Regions from separate parts of the Ideonella azotifigens genome, predicted to be linked through region 2. Evidence: predicted binding sites of a transcription regulator. Region 2 holds the regulator's gene; each other region holds the start of a gene.
What was found. The regulator FNR, encoded in region 2, switches genes on or off when oxygen is low (the NO sensors DNR and NnrR bind a similar motif). The targets are predictions, from matches to a motif close to TTGATNNNNATCAA.
Positions count from the first base shown of each region.

Region 1: clpB (ATP-dependent chaperone ClpB) is a predicted target of FNR. The motif match lies at 1,609-1,622, and genes of this name have one in related genera.
Region 3: LRH25_RS31575 (cation-translocating P-type ATPase) is a predicted target of FNR. The motif match lies at 1,872-1,885, and genes of this name have one in related genera.

Region 1 is NZ_JAJNKD010000011.1:170,614-174,711, forward strand. It holds gene clpB (ATP-dependent chaperone ClpB) at 1-1,505, opposite strand, end outside; gene LRH25_RS21710 (flavin reductase family protein) at 1,647-2,135, opposite strand; gene LRH25_RS21715 (MFS transporter) at 2,309-3,616, opposite strand; gene LRH25_RS21720 (MerR family transcriptional regulator) at 3,651-4,098, opposite strand, start outside.
Region 2 is NZ_JAJNKD010000004.1:422,591-426,688, reverse strand. It holds gene ccoG (cytochrome c oxidase accessory protein CcoG) at 1-385, shown strand, start outside; gene LRH25_RS12400 (hypothetical protein) at 409-642, shown strand; gene LRH25_RS12395 (hypothetical protein) at 617-937, shown strand; gene fnr (fumarate/nitrate reduction transcriptional regulator Fnr) at 996-1,736, opposite strand; gene hemN (oxygen-independent coproporphyrinogen III oxidase) at 1,857-3,290, shown strand; gene LRH25_RS12380 (sulfite exporter TauE/SafE family protein) at 3,298-3,984, shown strand.
Region 3 is NZ_JAJNKD010000027.1:65,130-69,227, reverse strand. It holds gene LRH25_RS31590 (hypothetical protein) at 1-129, shown strand, start outside; gene LRH25_RS31585 (hemerythrin domain-containing protein) at 243-905, shown strand; gene LRH25_RS31580 (universal stress protein) at 966-1,802, opposite strand; gene LRH25_RS31575 (cation-translocating P-type ATPase) at 1,965-4,098, shown strand, end outside.

The DNA of each region.
Region 1 (4,098 bases), on a different contig from region 2:
TACTGCAGCTCGGCCACCTTGTTGAAGTCACCCTTGCGCTTCAATTCCTCGATCTGGAACTTGATGCGGTCGATCTCTTCCTTCAGGTGGGCCGAGCCTTGCGCAGCAGCCTTCTCCGCGGTCCAGATCTCTTCGAGGTCGTTGTACTCGCGCTGCAGCTTCAGCAGCTCTTCCTCGATCAGCGCCAGACGCTTCTGCGAGCCCTCGTCGTGCTCCTTCTTCATCGCCTCGCGCTCGATCTTCAGCTGGATCATGCGGCGGTCCAGCCGGTCCATGACCTCGGGCTTGGAGTCGATCTCGATCTTGATCTTGGCCGCGGCCTCGTCGATCAGGTCGATGGCCTTGTCGGGCAGGAAACGGTCGGTGATGTAGCGGTGGCTGAGCTCGGCCGCGGCGACGATGGCCGGGTCGGTGATCTCCACGCCATGGTGCACCTCGTACTTCTCCTGTAGGCCGCGCAGGATGGCAATCGTCGCCTCCACGGTCGGTTCGCCCACCAGCACCTTCTGGAAGCGGCGCTCCAGCGCAGCGTCCTTTTCGACGTACTTGCGGTATTCGTCCAGCGTGGTGGCGCCGATGCAATGCAATTCACCGCGCGCCAGCGCGGGTTTGAGCATGTTGCCGGCGTCCATCGCGCCTTCGGCCTTGCCCGCGCCCACCATGGTGTGCAGCTCGTCGATGAACAGGATGATGCGGCCTTCGTCCTGCGAGACTTCCTTCAGCACCGCCTTCAGCCGTTCCTCGAACTCGCCGCGGTACTTGGCACCGGCCAGCAAGCCGGCCATGTCCAGCACCAGCACACGCTTGTTCTTCAGGGTCTCGGGCACTTCGCCGTTGACGATGCGCTGCGCCAGGCCTTCGACGATGGCCGTCTTGCCCACGCCGGGTTCGCCGATCAGCACCGGGTTGTTCTTGCTGCGGCGCTGCAGCACCTGTATCGCGCGGCGGATCTCGTCGTCACGGCCGATCACCGGGTCCAGCTTACCCTGGCGGGCGCGTTCGGTGAGGTCCAGCGTGTACTTCTTCAGCGCCTCGCGCTGGCCCTCGGCTTCGGCCGAATCGACCGTCTGGCCGCCGCGCACTGCGGTGATCGCGGCTTCGAGTGCCTTGCGCGTCAGCCCGTGGCCGCGCACGATGCCGCCGATGTCGTTCTTCGCATCGGCCAGCGCCAGCAGGAACATTTCATTGGCGATGAACTGGTCGCCGCGCTGCATGGCTTCCTTGTCGGCCTGTTGCAGCAGTTGCACCAGCTCGCGGCCGGCCTGGACCTGCTGGTCACGGCCCTGCACGCTGGGCAGGCCGTTGATCGCCGTTTCCATTGCGGTGCGCAGCGCCGCGGTGTTGGCGCCGGCCCGGTCCAGCAAGGCCTTGGGGCCGTCTGGCTGGGCGAGCATGGCGGCCAGCACGTGGGCTGGCTCGATGTAGGGGTTGTCGCGCGCCACGGCCAGGCTTTGGGCCTCGGCGAGCGCCTGTTGGAATGCAGTGGTGAGTTTGTCGAGACGCATGGGAATGACCTCCAATTGCGTACGGACATGGGGCAAAGACGCCCTGTTTTCAAGTCCCGCCGCGGGTCTGCCAGCATTCGATGGCAAAGCCCGCACTCACGGCTTGCGCTGCATCAAGGCCAGCGCCGGATCACGCCCTGGCTACAGCGGCTCGCCCACCGCCCGGTAGTGACCCGACTGGAACACCAGCGGCGCGCCGGCATGATGCTGCAGCGCCAGCACCCTGCCAATGAACAGCACATGGTCACCGGCTTCCTGTGCGCTGTGCAGCTGGCAGGAAAAGTTTGCCAGCGCGCCTTCCAGCAGCGGCACGCCGCCGGGGCCGTCGTGCCAGGGGCCTTCGGCAAACCGGTCCGCGTGCGGCGTGGCAAAGCGGCGCGAAAGCTCCATCTGCCCCTGGCCCAGCACATTGATCGCAAAGTGCGAGGCCTGCTCGAAGATCGGCCGGTTCGGGCTGCCACTGCGCAGCGACCACAGCACCAGCGGCGGATCCAGCGACAGCGCATTGAACGAATTCGCCGTCAGCCCGACCGCGCGGCCGGCGGCGTCGCGGCAGGTGACGATGGTCACGCCCGTGGCAAAACGGCCCAGCGCGTGGCGCAGGTCCAGGGGATCGATCAGCCGTTCCATCAACATCAGACCGCGATGGTAAGGCGTTTACCCTCATTTTCCTCGCCAGGGACTTCGCCGCATCGCCAAGCCCGCGGCACTTTGCACCGGCTCTCAAGGGAACGCAGGGCCGCCCCAAGTTTCCTTGACCCCCTCGGGGGGCCTGGCGCGAGGCGTCGGGTCTGGGGGTGCTCTCAACCGGCCGCGGGCCCGTCGTTCACGTTGCGCATCGGCGTGGCCAGCAGCGCCACGCCGACCACAGCGACCAGCAGCCCGCCGCCCCCAAGGAACAGCGCATTCAGCGGCACCGCGCGCAGCAGCCAACCGGTGGCCGCGGCCGAGACTGGCGCCAGGCCCATGAAGATGAACATGAACAGGCTCATCGCCCGGCCCAGCATGGCCGGCGGCACGCGGCGCTGGATCCAGGTGAACACGGCCACCTGCATGAAGCCGCCCAGCGCGCCGATCAGCAGCAGCAGCCCCGCGCCCTGCCAGGTGGCAGTGATGCTGCCCATAGGCATGAACAGCAGGCCCACCGTCGCGTCCACCGCCAGCAGCGTCAGCCCCAGGCTGCGCAGCCGCCAGTGCGGCTTGGCGCCTGCCAGGCCCATGCCCAGCAGCGTGCCGGCACCATGTGCGGCCATCATGCTGCCCAGCGCTGCGGCCCCCAGTTGCGCTTGTTCCTTGGCCAGCACTGGCAATGCAATCTGCACCGGCCCGCTGATCAGCAAGGCCACCGCAGACCAGTAGAGCAAGCAGGTGCGCAGTTGCACATCCCGCCAAAAGGACTTCAGCCCGTCGGCCACCGCACCCAGCACCGAGGCCCCTGCCGGCATGGCCGGCTTGCCGCCCAGCATGTGCACCTTGCGCAGCGTCCAGATGGTGATGGCGAAGCTGAAGGCGTCCAGCGCAAACGCGGCCGCGAGACCGCGTGCATCCGTCAGCGCGCCCGCCTCATGGCCGGTGCCCAGCACGGCAATCATCAGCCCGGCCAGCAGCGGGCCGGCGAACATCGTCAGCTGGCGCAGGCCCAGCATCACGCTGTTGGCCGGCTGCAGCCACTCCCGCTGAACGACCTGCGGCAGCATGGACGTGCCGGCCGGGATGCTGAAAGCCGTGGCCAGGCCGATGCCCAGCGACAAGGCATACAAGCACGGCAGGTTCAGCGTGCCCGCCCAGACCATGCCCGCCAGCGTGCCCAGCAGCGCGGTGTTGACGTACTTGGTGACCATCATCACCTGCTTGGGCGAATGGCGGTCCACGAAGGCACCGCCGATCAGGATGAACAGCGCCCGCGGCACGCCCAGCATGGCCAGCACGATGCCCAGCACACGGGTGTCGGCCGTCATCTGCAGCACCAGCCAGGGCAAGCCGATCAGGGTGAACTGGTCGCCCAGCATCGAGATCAGGCCGCCGCTGAGCATCCAGCGGAAGTTGTGGTTGCGCAGCAGCGCTTGTCGCGGCGTGGGCGCGGCGGAAGGCGGGAGTGTTGGACTTGTCATGGCCGCGACTTTCCGGCCTGACGTGGCGTGAGGGTCAAGCCCCGTCGGGCACTGCCTGGTTCAGGAAGGCGCGCCGCTCGGGCGTCAGCGGGCCACCCAGTTGCAGCAGCGGCTCGGCTTCGAAGGCCTGGCGCAAGCGGTCGCGCAGCTTCGCATCGCCGCCGGTTGCCTGGTGCGACAGCTCGAACCAGCGGCGCGCCAGTGCCCTCACGGGCTCGCTGCCAGGCGCGGCCTTGGCGTCCATCAGGCCCTGCGCGTCGCTGGCCAGCTGGGCCCAGGCCTCGCGCGGCACATGGCCCAGCTGGCGCAAGTCGTCTTCGCTGAGGTAGCGCAGCATCAGCGACAGCCGCAGCTGCACCGCCGGCTCGATGAACTGCACCATGGCCAGCGATGGGCCGCCACCGAGTTGCAGGCCAGGGTCGCTGTGATAGGCCCGGCCCCAGCGCTCCATCATGTCGAAATCGCCCTGCATCCAGTCGCGC
Region 2 (4,098 bases):
CGTCATCGCCGTCGCGTTTGTCACCAGCCTCAGTCTGCGCCGCACGCTGAAGGTGGACGTGGTGCGCGACCGCGCCACGCTGGCGCGCATCGTTGAAGACGGCCTGGTCGAGAACGTCTTCCGGCTGCAGTTGATGAATGCCACCGAGCAGCCACAGCGCTATCACGTGGCAGTGCAGGGCATTCCCGGCGCTGTGCTGTCCGGCAGCCCGGAGGTCAGCCTGCTGCCTGCCGAAGCCCGCTGGGTGACGCTCGCGGTGCGGGTGCCGCCCGAGCAGGCGGCGGCCTTGAAACCGGGCGCCCACCCGATCCGTTTCGAGGTGTCGCCGCTGGGCGCCGCGGGTGCCGCGGTGAGCGAAAAGTCCTCGTTTGTGATCCCCCGCTGATTCCGCCAACAAGGAGACAAGCCATGAAGGCAAGGCCCATCGAACAGTTTCAACCGACCTTGCCCTGGTGGCGGGTGCCCACTGCCTGGATGGTGTTTGGCGGCCCCGCCCTCGTGGTGGTGGCGAGCTTCGCCACCTTCGGCCTGGCGCTGCACGGCCGGGACCGGCCGCTGCTGGAGGCGGGCAGCGCAGAGCAGGGGGCCACGACCGATGCCATGCAGGCGCGCAATCATGCTGCCAGCCCCGCACGCCGTTGAGGAAGACGAGCCGGAGGAGCGCACCGTCGCTTTCCGGCCCAGGCTTCGCAGCAGGCTGCTGCTGGTGCTCTGGCCTGCATTCGTGATGGCGGGCCTGCTCGCCGGCCTGATGTTCGCCTTCGTGGACCCCGGCAGCGTGCACGACCTGCCAGGCAGCGGCGAATCCGAATGGTCGCGCAACGCCATCTGTTCGCTGGCATTCCTGGTCTTCTGGGTCACGACCGCCATTTCGTCGGCCGCTACTTTGTGGCTGGTGGGCGGCTTGCGGCGCGAGCGCGAGGCGGCGCCCGAATGACCGCTGGCGCCGCGGAGCGTGTCACGCAGGGGGGTGGCACCGCCGCGGCTCGGCTGGATCAGCCGTGCGCGTTGTTTACCAGGCGCTGCAAGGCCTCGGGGTCCAGCACGTCGATCTGCCGCTGGCGTACCGCCAGCACGCCGTCTTCCTGGAACTTCGAGAAGCAGCGGCTCACGGTCTCCAGCTTCAGGCCCAGGTAGGTGCCAATCTCCTCGCGTGTCATGCGCAGCACAAGTGACGAGGGCGAGAAGCCGCGCGCCTTGAGCCGCTGCGAGAGGTTCAGCAGGAACACTGCCAGGCGCTCTTCGGCTCGCATGCTGCCCAGCAGCAGCATCACGCCATGGTCGCGCACGATCTCGCGGCTCATGATCTTGTGGAACTGGCGCTGCAGGCCGGGGAATTCGCGCGAGAGCTGCGTGAGCTGGCTGTAGGGAATCACGCAGACCTGAGAGTCCTCCAGCGCCACGGCGTCGCAGGCATGGTGGTCGTTGCCAATGCCGTCCAGCCCCAGCAATTCGCCTGCCATCTGGAAGCCGGTGACCTGGTCGCGTCCGTCTTCAGGCGTGATGCGGGTCTTGAAGAAGCCGGTGCGCACCGCGTAGACCGCTTCGAACGGATCGCCGTGGCGAAACAGCGTGTGGCCGCGGCGCACGCTGCGGCGGGTGGCAACCATGCCGTCCAGGCGTTGCAGTTCGTCGTCCGGAATGCCCACCGGCAGGCACAGCTCGCGCAGATTGCAGTGTGAGCAGGCCACATTGGGCTTGGCCTGGGCGGCGCAGGCATCGGTCAGGGGAATCATGGCGGGGCAGTCTTGATGTGAGACAACAAAGGTCCGGGACCTGATTGTTCAAGCCCGGCTGCTGTGGGCGCTTGCGCCAGATCAAGCCGGCCAAGGCCGGTGCCGGGCAGCATGCCGGGCATGACAGTCCTTTCGTCGACCTCCGCTGGCGCAGAGCAGGCGTCGCCGCTGCTGCCCGAGGCCTTGCTGCGGCGCTTCGACGCCCCCGGCCCGCGCTACACCTCCTACCCCACGGCAGACCGCTTCGTCGAAGCCTTCGGCCCGGCCGAGTGCCGCCGAGCGCTGGCGTTGCGCGGCGGCGGCGCGGCGCTGGGCGGGCCGCTGTCGGTCTACGTGCACATCCCGTTCTGCGAGTCGGTCTGCTACTACTGCGCCTGCAACAAGGTCATCACCCGCCACCACGAGCGCGCCACCGAATACCTGCAGGCGCTGGACACCGAGATCGGCCTGGTGCGCGCCGCACTGGGCGACGGCCCGTCGGCTTCGCAGCTGGTCTCGCAGCTGCACCTGGGCGGCGGCTCGCCGACCTTCCTGTCCGACGAGGAGCTGGGCCGCCTGCTGGCCTCGCTGCGCGCCGCCTTCGGCTTCACCGAGGGTGCGGAGCTCTCGATCGAGGTCGACCCGCGCACCGTCAGCGCCGAGCGCCTGGCCCACCTGCGCACACTGGGCTTCAACCGCATCAGCTTCGGCGTGCAGGACTTCGATCCGCAGGTGCAGCAGGCGGTGCACCGCGTGCAGCCGTTCGAAAGCGTGAAAGCCTTGATGGTCAGCGCGCGCGAACTGGGCTTCGCCTCCATCAATGCCGACCTGATCTACGGCCTGCCGCAGCAGACGCCGGCCAGCTTCGCGCGCACCATTGCGCAGATCGGCGAACTGCGGCCGGACCGCCTGGCGCTGTACGCCTATGCCCACCTGCCGCAGCGCTTCAAGCCGCAGCGCCGCATCGACACCCTGCAGCTGCCCAGCGCCGCGCAACGTGTGGAAATGCTGGGCGGTGCCATCGCCGGCTTGCTGGGTCGCGGCTACACCTATGTGGGCATGGACCACTTCGCGCTGCCGGACGATCCTCTTGCCGTGGCCAAGCGCGAAGGTCGGCTGCACCGCAATTTCCAGGGCTACAGCACCCAGCCCGATTGCGACCTGATCGGCCTGGGCGTGTCGGCCATCGGCCGCGTGGGCGCGAGCTACCACCAGAACGCCAAGACCCTGCCCGAGTACTACGACGCGCTGCGCCAGGGCGAACTGCCGGTGCAGCGCGGCGTGGCGCTGGTGAGGGACGACCTGGTGCGGCGCGCCGTCATCATGGCGCTGATGTGCCAGGGCCGGGTCGACTTCGAATCCATCGAACTCGCTCACCTGATGGACATGCGCAGCTACTTCGCCACCGAGCTGCAGCAGCTGGCGCCGCTGGCCGAGGCAGGGTTGGTCGAGATCGAGCCGGATGCCTTGCAGGTCACCGCCACCGGCTGGTACGTGGTGCGCGCAGTGGCCATGGTCTTCGACCGCTACCTGCAGACCGACCGCCAGCGCGAGCGTTTCTCCAGGATGATTTGAGCGCCTGATGACCGCTGCCATGTTGCCGCTGGTGCTTGCTGGCCTGGCCATGGGCGTGGCTGCTTCGCCGCACTGCGCCAGCATGTGCGCCGGGCCGTGTGCGGCGCTCACCGGTGGCTGCGGGCGCAACCTGGCCGGCTTCCAGCTGGGCCGGCTCGTGGGCTACATGGCTGGCGGTGCGCTGGCGGCGGCCAGCGTGGCGGCGCTGGGTGCCTGGAGCCAGGCCGTGCCGGCGCTGCGGCCGCTGTGGGTGGCGCTGCACCTGGCGCTGCTGGCGCTGGGCCTGTGGTGGCTGTTGACCGGCCGCTTGCCGGCTGCCTTGCTGCGCGACGGCGCCAGTCCGGTGCGCTGGGTGGGTGGCCGCCGCCGGCCCTGGCGCGCCGGCCTGGCCGGGCTGGGTTGGGTGGCGCTGCCTTGCGGCGCGCTGCAGGCCGGCTTGTTGCTCGCCACATTGGCGAACGATGCCTTGGGCGGTGCGCTGGTGATGGCCGCGTTTGCGCTGGGCTCCATGCCCGCATTGGCGCTGGCGCCCTGGCTGTGGACCCGCTGGCAAAGCTGGCGCGGCCAGCGCGTCTCGCCCGTGCTGGCGCAGGCCTGGGGCTACCGCATGGCCGGCGCCGGCCTGGTGCTGGGCTCGGGCTGGGCGCTGAGCCATGGCTTGCTGGCGCAGTTCGCTGCCTGGTGCGTGGCCTGAGAGCCTGAGAAGGTGCCCCGCGGCCAGGGGCCGGGGAGAGTCAGGCCTCCCCCCATCAGCCGGCACCAGGAGGGCGTTTTCGGGAGAGGTGGGGAACACAAGCCGTCGCTAGTC
Region 3 (4,098 bases), on a different contig from region 2:
GCCGAGCTGCTTTGGTGGGAAGGCGACAGCCTGCGCTGGCAGCACGATACCCAGCCGCCGCAGCAACTTTCGCTGCCCAGCGGACAAGGCCAGGCGCTGCAACAGGCGCTGGAGGCTGCGACGCGCTGACCGGGCCAAGGCGCAGGAAGGCCCGGCCGCGCAAGCAGGCAGAACTTGTTGCAGGTCAAGCCGGCGTGGCCGGCGCCCGCGTAGTGTCGAAGACGCCACTCCGGGAAACCCAGATGAACGCGCCCGACCATGGTCAGCCACAACTGCTGATGACACCCGACACAGCCGGATCCCTCGCGCCGCATCCGGCCGGCCCGATGCTGCATCCCGCCACCCTTGTCATCCTGCAAGAGCACAGCATCACCTGCCAATTGCTGGATGCCTTGGCACAAGGTCTGGCCAAGCACCCTGCGGCAGAAGTCCTGCCCGATTTTGATGAACTGCGGGCGCTGCTGTGGGGCCTGGAAGAATCCCCGGAGCAACAGCATCACCGCAAGGAGTCGGAGCTGCTGTTCCCCAAGCTGCGCGCCAGCGTGCCGATGACCCGCTGCCTGCTGGACCGCCTGGACAACGAGCACGCACAGGGCCAGCGCTGGTTGCGCGAACTGGAGCACGCGCTGCTGCGCTTCGAGATGATGGGCACGTCCCGGCGCGAGACCTTCGAGCGGCTGGTCCGCCGCTACACGCTGTTCCAGCGCGCGCACATGGCCGCCGAAGAGCAGCAGGTCTTGCCACTGGCCGAGCAATTCCTGGCCGAGCATGACTGGCGTGAACTCGCGCTGGCGTTCCCAGCCGGCGCCAACCAGCAGGCTGCGTCAGCCACAGGCTGCGACTGCCGCAGCGTGCTGGCACGCCTGGGCGCCGCAGCGCGCGGACCCGCGGTCCTGCGGGCGTGATGCGCCTGGCGTGAGGACGGCCGCGAAGGCGGCTGCTTGCGACGCTGCGACGCGCCAAGCTCAGTGCGACATCAGCACCGGCACGGTCATCGTCTGCAACACGCCGCGGGTGGCGCCGCCCAGCAGGCGCTCGGACCAGCGCGCATGGCCATAGGCGCCCATCACGATCAGGTCGGCGCTGGTGTCGGCCGCGTGCGAGAGGGTGGCGTTGGCAATGTCCAGCTCGGTGGCCAGGCAGGCCACGTCGGCGGTCACGCCCTGCCACATCAGCCAGCGCTGCACCGGCTTCAGGCTTTCATCGGACAGCTGGCCCAGGCCGGTGCCGCGCCGCCACAGCACCAGCTGCACCCGCTCGGCGCGCCGCAACAGCGGCAGCGCGTCGCGCAGCGCGCGGGCAGCCTCGGCGCTGTCGTCCCAGGCCACCAGCGCCCGCTGCGCTACCGTCTCGAAATGTCCGGCATACGGCAGCAGCAGCGTGGGGCGGGCGCTTTCCAGCACCACACGCGCCACCAAGTCCTGCTGCGCCGGGCCGCCGGGGGCGTCGGGGTCGGCCTGGCTCAGCACGGCCAGGTCGCTGCAGTGGGCATGGCGCACAATGGATTCTGCCTTGTGGGCCTCGTCAACCACGGTCTCAACGGACCGCAGGCCCGCGGCTTCGCAGTCGCGCCGGAATCGCAGCGCCACCGCTTCGGCCTCCTGGCAAAGCGCATCGCGCGCCATCTCGGCCAGGCCGGCCAGGTTGCCCCCGTAGTCCACCCGCTGCAGCTCGATCAGCCCGGTGGGCGCCAGCCCGACCAGGTGGCAGGCCAGGTCGGCGGCCAAGCGACGGGCAAGCCGGGTGCGGGCCGCGCACTGCGCATCACTGTCCAGGTGGACCAGCAGGCTGCGATAGGTCATGGCAAGCTCCTTGGCGAACGAGGGTTCGCGGGCACCGCCGGATTCTTCGGCGGTGCCGCTCCACCGCGCTTGATCTGCCGCAAGCGCAGCCCAGGTTCAAACGGCCTGCGCTGAATCAAGGCGCAGCACCTCCGGTTCGGCGATACCTGCAGGATGAACGCCGTGCCGCCGACTCCCGACAACCCCCGCGGCCTTGCCTCCGACGAAGTGCTCCGCCTGCGCTCACGCGACGGCCCGAACCTGCTGCCCGCCGCGCCGCGCCGCGGCCTGCTGCAGATGGCCTGGGAGGTCATGACGCAGCCGATGATCCTGTTGCTGCTGGTCACCGCCGGCCTGTACGGCCTGCTGGGCAACCGCGAGGACGCGGCGCTGCTGATGCTCTCGGCCCTGCTGGTCGGCGGGCTGGCGATCTACCAGGCGCACCGGACAGAGCGGGTGCTGCATGCGCTGAAGGACCTGTCGGCCCCGCGCTGCACCGTGATCCGCGATGGGCAGGCGCTGCGGGTCGCCAGCGCCGAGTTGGTCTGCGGCGACCGGCTGGTGATTGATGAGGGTGACCGGCTGGCTGCCGACGCGCGCCTGGTCGAAGGCGGCACTGTGCAGGTGGACGAGTCGCAGCTGACGGGCGAGTCGCTGCCGGTGCCCAAGCACCCGGGTGGCGAGGGCAGCGAGTCCAGCCTGTCGGCCGGCAGCCTGGTGGTCCAGGGCGACGGCGTGGCCGTGGTCACCGCCACCGGCGCCCGGACCACGCTGGGTCGCCTGGGCCACAGCCTGCAGCAGCTGCACCGGCGGCCCAGCCGGCTGGAGGCCGAGCTGAAGCAGCTGGTGCGGCGCGTGGCCATCATGGCGCTGCTGATCTGCCTGGTCAGCAGCAGCCTGCACGCCTGGCGCACCGGCTCCTGGTCCGAAGGGCTGCTGATCGGGCTGACCCTGGCGATGTCGCTGATCCCGGAAGAATTCGCAGTGGTCTGGACGGTCATGCTGGCCATCGGTGCATGGCGGCTGGCCCGGCAAGGCGTGCTCACCCGGGAGCCGCAGGCCATCGAGGCGCTGGGCACCGTCAGCGTGCTGTGCGTGGACAAGACCGGCACGCTGACGCGCAATGAAATGGCCCTGGTGGCGCTGCACGATGGCCAAGCCCCGGTGGACGTGAACGGCCATGCACCGGGCGAGCGCGCCGCGGCGCTGCTGGCCGGCGCGATGCGGGCCAGCCTGCCGCACGGCATCGAGCCGATGGACCGCGCGATCTTCCGTGCCGCGGGTGGCCCGCCCCCGGCCGACGGCCGCTTCACGCCGGGGCCGCGCCTGGGTGTGGGCCCTGGCAGGCCTTGGGTCACCCATTGGTGGCGGGACAGCGAGGCTGGGGGCGCCACCGTCTGGCTCAAGGGTGCGCCCGAAGCGCTGCTGGCCCAATGCAGCGGCGACCCGGCCCTGCTGGCCCGCCTGGCCGAGTGCACGCGCAACTGGAGCAGCGAAGGCATGCGGGTGCTGGCCGTCGTGTGCGGACGGGCCGACCAGGCCCCGGCCGACGGCAGCCTGCCCGCCGGCCTGGCGCTGGCCCCGCTGGGCCTGCTGGGCTTTCAGGACCCGTTGCGGGCCGACGTGCCGGCCGCCGTCGCGGCGTGCCGCGCGGCAGGCATGCGGGTCGTGATGATCACCGGCGATGCACCGCTGACGGCACGCGCCATCGCCCTGCAGGCCGGGCTGCAGGCGGCAGCGCCCGAGGTGCTCACCGGCGTGGCGCTGGCGGGCATGAGCGACGCCGAGCTCAGGCAGCAGCTCGCCAGCGTGCAGGTCTTCGCGCGGGTGGACCCGGCGCAGAAGCTGCGCATCGTGCAGGCGCTGCAGCAGCGCGGCGAGGTGGTGGCGATGACAGGTGACGGCGTCAACGACGCACCTGCGCTGCGCGCCGCCGACATTGGCGTGGCCATGGGCCAGCGCGGCACCGACGTGGCCCGCGAGGCCGCCGCGCTGGTGCTGCTGAACGATGACTTTGCCTCGCTGGTGCAGGCCGTGCGCGCCGGCCGGCGCATCTTCGCCAACCTCCACCAGGCTTTGGGTTACCTCTTTGCGGTGCACGTGCCCATCGTCGGCGTGTCGCTGCTGCCGGTGCTGATGGGCGGACCGGTGCTGCTGCTGCCGATGCACGTGGTGGCGCTGGAGCTGATCATCGACCCGGCCTGCTCGCTGGTCTTCGAGGCCGAGCCTGCGAGCGCGGACAGCATGCGCGTGCCGCCGCGCGCGGCCAGCGCCAGGCTGTTCACGCTGCGGGCCGCGTTGCGCTCGCTGGCGGTCG